Regions from separate parts of the Janthinobacterium sp. JC611 genome, predicted to be linked through region 2. Evidence: predicted binding sites of a transcription regulator. Region 2 holds the regulator's gene; the other holds the start of a gene.

Region 1 (3,597 bases), on a different contig from region 2:
CTGTAGGCGCGCGCCATCTCGACGAAGCGGGGGCAGCCATCGACACCCGTGGCATGGTGGCCCATGGCCGTGAACGCCTTCAGGTCGCGGCCAGGACCGCAACCGAGGTCGAGGATGGCCAGCGGCGCCGGCTTGCCGATGGCCCCCAGCAGCGCGGCGATGTTCTGGCTGACGTCGTGGTCGCGCGTGCCTTCGAAAAACTGCTCGGCGCTGGCGTCGTAATGGGCCAGAGTGCGCTCGGTGATGGCGTGGAGGGGATCTTGCGGCGGATTTGGCTTCATGGCGGTCCTGTCGATATGTTCCGCCATTTTACGCTGCCGGCCGGCAAGCCGGCAGCGTCAACATCGCCTACCAGACGCGCACGCGCCGTTCCGGCGCCAGGTACAGCTGCTGCCCAGGCTGGACGTCGAATGCCGGGTACCAGGCGTCGAGGTTGCGCACGGTGGCGGCGCGGTATTGCGCCGGCGCATGGCCGTCCGTGAGGATTTGCTGGCGCGCCGCCGCTTCGCGCGCCTTGCTGCGCCAGCTGACGCCATAGCCGATGAAGAAATCGCGGTCCGCGCCCGGCTGCACCGGCTTGCCCTGCTGCGACAGCGTGAACGCGTCATGCGCGGCCGCCACGCCGGCCAGGTCGGCCAGGTTTTCGCTCAGGGTCAGCTGGCCATTCACGGCCAGGTCGGGGAACGGTTTATAGGCCGCGAATTGCGCCACCAATTGCTTGGACGCGGCCTGGAAATGCGCCAGGTCGGCCGGCGTCCACCAGTCGCGCAGCTTGCCCTGGGCGTCGAACTGGGCGCCCTGGTCGTCGAAGCTGTGGCTGATCTCGTGGCCGATGGTGGCGCCGATGCCGCCATAGTTGGCCGCGTCGGATGCCAGCGGGTCGAAGAATGGCGGCTGCAGGATGGCGGCCGGAAAGTTCAGCGCATTTTGCAGGGGCAGGTTGACGGCGTTGACCAGCTGCGCCGGCATGGCCCAGGCCTTGCGGTCGGGAGACTGGCCCAGCTTGGCCAGCGCCTGCCGGTAATGAAACTGTTCCGCCCGCTGCACATTGCCCAGCGCGTCGCCGCGCACGACGCGCAAGCCCGCGTAGTCATCCCAGCGTTCCGGGTAGCCCACGCCCACGTACAGGGTCTTGAGCTTTTCCTGCGCCTGCGCCTTGGTGGCCGGCGCCATCCAGTCGAGCTTGTCGATACGGCGCGAGAAGGCGGCGACGATATTCGTCACCATGTCTTGCACGCGGGCTTTCGATTCTGGCGGGAAATAGCGTTCCACATACAGTTTGCCGACGGCGTCGCTCAAGGCCGCGTTCGTCGCCGCCAGCGCGCGCTTGCTGCGCGGCGACTGCTGCGGCGTGCCGCTCAGGGCGCTGCCATAGAAGGCGAAGCGCTGGTCGGCGGCCGCCTTCGGCAAGGTGGTGCTGAAATGGTTGATCGCGTGGAAGGCGAGGAAATCCTTCCACGTGGCCAGCGGCACGCTTGCCACCAGCGCCGCGCTGCCCGTCATCGCCGTCGGGTGCCAGACGATGAAATCCGTCTGCTTGCCCAGGCCGGCCGCCTGGAAGAACGCTTGCCAGTCCAGGCCCGGCGCCTTGCCGGCGAAGTCGGCGGCCCGCCACGCGTTGTTGCCCTTGGCGACATCGGCCGAATCCTCGCGGCTGGCGTGACTGGCGGCAATTTGCTGTTCCAGCGCAAACACACGCGCGGCGCGGGCCGGCGCATCGCGGTAGCCGGCCTGCTTGAGCATGGCGGCGATATGCGCCTGGTAGCCGGCGCGCAAGCCCTGCATGCGGGCGCTGTCGTCCTGGTAAAAGGCGCGGTCGGGCAAGCCCAGGCCGCCTTGCAGCAGGTAGGCCACGTTGCGCGTGGTGTCGTTCAAGTCTTGCGCCACCCACAGGCCGAACAGGTTTTCCGTATAAAAATTGGTGGCGTTGAGCGGATCGACATCGGCGCGCAAGCTCTCGCCCAGCGCGCGGGCCAGCCCTGCCCGGTCGCGTATGCCATTGATCTTGCTCAACAAGGGCTGGATCGGCGCCCAGCCTTTCGCTTCGATGGCCGATTCATCCATCCAGGAACGGTAGAAATCGCTGACCTGGCGCGCGGACGCATCGGCCTGCGGCGCCGCCGCCAGTCCTTCGACGAGGGTGATGATGCGCTCGTTAGTCGCATTGGCAAGGATGGCGAACGAACCCCAGTTGCTGCGGTCGGCGGGAATTTCCGTGCCGCGCAACCAGTCGCCATTCACGTAGTCATAGAAGTCGTCGCCAGGCAAGACCGTGGCGGCAGCGGGGACAGCGGCGCTGGCCGGCGCTGGCTGTCCATGCGCGCGGGCCGGCAAACCGGTCAGCGAAGCGCCGGCCAGGGCGAGGACGATGGCAGCCTGGACAGGTGTCCGGGACCAGGAAAAACGCAAACCGTGCATGGCGATCCTTTCGAAGAAAATAAGCAAAATCATAGCCAGAGAATCATACCTTTTTCACATGCGGAACAAGGGTTGGGCGGGAGATTCCGGCGGCCAGCCAACACCATCCACATTATTTTTACTTTTTTTTCAAAAACACCCTCAAGTTCTCCCTGGAGCTGCCGTTAATCTGGACAAGCGGTAATCCATTCACTAGTTACGGGTGTGCTCATGACCTCCAACGACGTTCTTTCGATGTATGAAAATATTGTAGGAATGACCAATAAAATGGTCGTGGCCGCACGTTCGAGCGACTGGGATGGCCTGGATACCCTGGAAAACCAGTGCGCCAGCGCCGCCAGCGCGACCATGACGGGCAAGGTGCCCGCTCTGGCCGGCGCCTCGCGCCAGCGCAAGATCGACTTGCTCAAGCAAATCCTGGCCAATGACCGCGAAATCCGCGCCATCACGGAACCGTGGATGACGCAACTGCCGAATGCCATGCAGGGCGCACGCGCACGCATGTAAGCAAGCTTGCCGCGCCAGAAACGACAAAAGCACCCGCAGGTGCTTTTTTTACGTCTGCCGCCGTGCCGGGGAGCGCGCCATTCGCGGCGCCCGAGAGCAAGGAGGGGGAATTTGGAAGGCGAGCCCCAGGTATCTCCTGGCGTCGCCTCGCTGCCGGTTGCATCCGGCGTTCGCGAGCACATCGTCGGCATCGCGAACCGCTTCCAGACCCAGGCGTTTATGCAACGCTACACCTGTTTGCCGCGCCACACTATCGTTGGTGACTGCGACAGGCTGGGGCTGTTTTGTCGTAGAGCAAGTCCACTGAATTCATCATATCACCACCTTTAAGAAATAGGCAACACAATAGACAAGCATTTTTCTGTCTTTTTTCAATATCTTTTTTTATATCAAATTTCAGCCTGGCCGTGCCGCATGCTCAGCGCGAGAACGGCTCCGCTTCCGGCTCGGCCGCCGCCTCCTCTTCCAACGCTTCCGTCAGCACGGGCACGTCCTTCTTCCTGCGGCCGAATGGCTTGCGCAGCAGAACCCAGTATGTCGACGGCGCACCCGGCCCCGCCGCTTGCTTGCGCTTGCGCGCGATATACACGATGACCGCCGTCAGCAACAGGAACACCAGGGTGCCGATACCGAGCCACAGCAAGCCGTTGCCGCCCGCCTGCTTATCCTTGC
Region 2 (3,597 bases):
TGGAAACCCAGCTGGCGGAAATCTCCTGGGGTTCGACGCAGCAGCGCGAGCCGCAAAAAGCCGTCGTGCTGCGCGAAATGCTGGCCGCCGGCTTCTCGGCCAGCCTGGCGCGCTACCTGATCGACAAGCTGCCGGCCGGCCTCGACGGGGCGCAAAGCATGCGTTGGATCAAGACGGTCCTGAGCCGCAACCTGAACACGGTCGCCAATGAAGACGCCATGCTGGAGCAGGGCGGCGTGTTTGCCCTGGTCGGCCCGACGGGCGTCGGCAAGACCACCAGCACGGCCAAGCTGGCGGCCCGCTGCGTGATGCGCCACGGCCCGGAAAAGCTGGCGCTGATCACCACGGACGCCTATCGTATCGGCGCGCACGAACAATTGCGCATCTACGGCAAGATCCTCGGCGTGATGGTGCATTCGGTGAAGGACGAGGCGGACTTGCGCATCGCCCTGAAGGAACTCAAGAACAAGCACACGGTGCTGATCGATACGGTGGGCGTGAGTCAGCGCGACCAGATGGTGACGGAACAGGTGGCCATGCTGTCGGGCGCCGACGCCGACGTGAAGCGCCTGCTGTGCCTCAATTCCACGGCCACGCAGGAAACCCTCAATGAAGTGGTGCGCGCCTACCAGGGCAGCGGCCTGGCCGGCTGCATTATGACCAAGCTCGATGAAGCGGCGTCGATCGGCAATGTGCTCGACGTGGTGATCCGCCAGAAACTGAACCTGTTTTATGTGTCGAACGGCCAGCGCGTGCCGGAAGACCTGTACCTGGCCGACCGCGGCTACCTGATCGACCGCGCCTTCAAGCTCAAGCGCGATGCGGCGGCCACGCAGTTTTCCGATGCCGAACTGCCGCTCTTGATGGCGCAGGCGGCCGCCCGCAACAATGAAGCGCGCGGGGTGCGCCTTGGCTAATTTCGATTTCGACCAGGCCGAAGGCCTGCGCCGCATGCTGGCCGGCCCGCAGCCGCGCGTCATGACATTTTTATCGGCCACGCCGCAGGATGACAAGGGCGCCATGCTGGTCAACCTGGGCGCCTCGCTGGTCTACGGCGGCAATGACGTGCTGCTGCTCGACGCCAGCGGCGGCGGCGATGGCGTGGCTGCGCGCCTGGGATTGGCGCACGGCGCCAGCCTGCGCGACGTGGCGCGCCAGCAGTGCGGCTTGAACCAGGTCATCCACCAGGTGCCGCAAGGCTTCGGCGTGGCCAGCCTGGGCGCGCGCAACCACCTGATGGACAGCATGGATTACGCTTCGGCCGACGAGTTGCGCCGCCTGGGCAAGACCTTCGACGTGCTGGCGCGCCAGAGCGGCATCGTGCTGGTCGACGGCGTCGTGGCCGACGAGGGCGATTGCTTCCCCGTGCCGCTGATGGCCTCTTCCGATATCGTCGTGCAGGTCTCGACCAGCGCCACCTCGATCAAGGCGGCGTACTGCCTGATCAAGCGCCTGAGCCAGGAACTGGGACGCCGTCCGTTCGGCATCCTCGTCACCGGCGCTTCCGAATCCGAGGCAAAAGTGGTTTACGATAATATGGCGCAGGCGGCAAGCCGCTACCTGGCCGTGAAGCTGACCTCGATGGGGTCGGTGCCTGCCGATGAATATCTGCACCGCGCGGCGCGCCTGGGCCGCAGCGTGGTCGATGCCTTTCCGCTGGCGGGAGCGTCGGTGGCGTTTCGCGGACTGGCCGAGCGGCTGGCTCGTTCGGCGGCGCCGGTGCTCGGCGGCACCTTGTACCAGACGGGGAGCCCGCATCAGTTCAGCGCCTGACACCCACCGCGGCACCAGATAAAAGATGAGAAAACAATAAGCAGCCTATGTACACGGTCAAAGGGAAATCGAACAAGGACTATTTGCTGACGGAGCACATTCCGCTGGTGAAGCGTCTGGCGCACCATATGAAGGCGAAATTACCGCCTTCGGTCGAGGTCGATGACCTGATCCAGGCCGGCATGATCGGCCTGCTCGATGCCATCAGCCGCTATGAAGAGACGCATGGCGCGCAGTTCGAGACGTATGCCGTGCTGCGCATCCGCGGCGCCATGCTCGATGAATTGCGCACCAGCGACTGGCTGCCGCGCAGCATGCGCCAGAACATGCGCAAGATCGAGGAAGCGATGAGCATCCTGCAGCAGCGCCTCGGCCATCCGCCGACGGAGTCGGAAGTGGCGAAACTGCTGAAAATGTCGCTGGCCGACTACCAGGAAATGCTGGGCGACGGCGGCGGCCACCAGCTGCTGTATTACGAAGATTTTCATGACCCGGACGGCAATGACAGCTTCCTCGACCGCCACTGCGTGGACGAGGACAGCGACCCCTTGCGCTCCCTGCTCGATACCGATTTCCGGCAATCCGTGATCGATGCCATCGACGCGCTGCCGCCACGCGAGAAAATACTCATGGGCCTGTATTACGAAGAAGAGCTGAACCTGAAGGAGATCGGCGCGGTGATGGGCGTGTCCGAATCGCGCGTCTCGCAGCTGCATACCCAGGCCGTCGCGCGCCTGCGCGCAACCTTGAGGGAGCTGGCGTGGACTGGTCCAGCGTAATCGGGCTGGCGCTGGCGCTGGCGGGCCTGCTGGTCGGCCAGGCACTGGAAGGCGGCAAGATGGCCTCATTGCTGCAGCCGGCCGCCTTTGCCATCGTCATCATCGGCACCTTCGGCGCCGTGCTGCTGCAAACGCGGCTGCGTACTTTTGTCCGCGGCCTGGAAATGCTGCGCTGGGTGTTCCTGCCGCCGCCCGACACGCGCGCCGCGCTGGCGCGCGACATCGGGCTATGGAGCCTGACGGCGCGCCGCGACGGCCCGCTGGCGCTCGAGCGCCTGATGGAAAACACGGCCGACCGCTTCAATGCCAAGGGCTTGCGCATGATCGTCGACGGCATCGCGCCCGACAAGCTGCGCCAGCTGCTCGACGTGGAAATCTCCGCCTATGAAATGGCCGAGCGGCAGGCCGTCAAGGTGTGGGAATCGGCGGCCGGCTATTCGCCCACCATCGGCATCCTGGGCGCCGTGCTGGGCCTGATCCACGTGATGGAAAACCTCACCGACCCGAGCAAACTGGGCAGCGGCATCGCCGTGGCCTTCGTTTCCACCATCTATGGCGTGGGCCTGGCCAACCTGCTGTTCCTGCCGGTGGCGAACAAGCTCAAGGCCATCGTCTCGCGCAGGGTGCTGCAGTATGAAATCACGGCCGCCGTGCTGTACGACATCGCCACGGGCGACCACACGCGCATCATCGAAGAGCGCGTTTCCAGCCTGCTGCACGAGCACTGACCATGATGCGGCGCGCGCGCAGGAAATATGACGAGGAAGCGGACAACCAGGACCGCTGGCTGATCTCGTACGCCGACTTCATCACCCTGCTGTTCGCCTTCTTCGTCGTCATGTATGCGATTTCACAAGTCAACGAAGGCAAATACCGCGTCTTCCAGAACGCCATCGGCCAGGCCTTCAGCCTGGAAAAGGGCGCGCCGCCCATCATCATGGAAGCGCCGCAAGCCATTCCGCTGCCGAATCCCGCCCTGAAACGCCGCACGGAAGCCATCCGCCGCGAGCGCGAACACATGACGCGCCTGGCGCAGGACCTCACA

What was found. The regulator FliA, encoded in region 2, starts transcription of late flagellar genes. The targets are predictions, from matches to a motif close to CTAAAGTTTNNNNNNNNNNNGCCGNTA.
Region 1: J0O65_RS07505 (flagellar protein FliT) is a predicted target of FliA. The motif match lies at 2,559-2,585, and genes of this name have one in related genera.

What each region holds. Positions count from the first base shown of each region.
Region 1 is NZ_JAFLJN010000008.1:33,773-37,369, forward strand. Features, by position in the region: gene J0O65_RS07495 (class I SAM-dependent methyltransferase) at 1-281, opposite strand, end outside; gene J0O65_RS07500 (M13 family metallopeptidase) at 349-2,418, opposite strand; gene J0O65_RS07505 (flagellar protein FliT) at 2,653-2,925, shown strand; partial or broken gene J0O65_RS07510 (hypothetical protein) at 3,344-3,597, opposite strand, start outside.
Region 2 is NZ_JAFLJN010000081.1:21,535-25,131, forward strand. Features, by position in the region: gene flhF (flagellar biosynthesis GTPase FlhF) at 1-917, shown strand, start outside; gene J0O65_RS25505 (MinD/ParA family ATP-binding protein) at 910-1,773, shown strand; gene J0O65_RS25510 (RNA polymerase sigma factor FliA) at 1,821-2,552, shown strand; gene J0O65_RS25515 (flagellar motor protein) at 2,534-3,280, shown strand; gene motD (flagellar motor protein MotD) at 3,286-3,597, shown strand, end outside.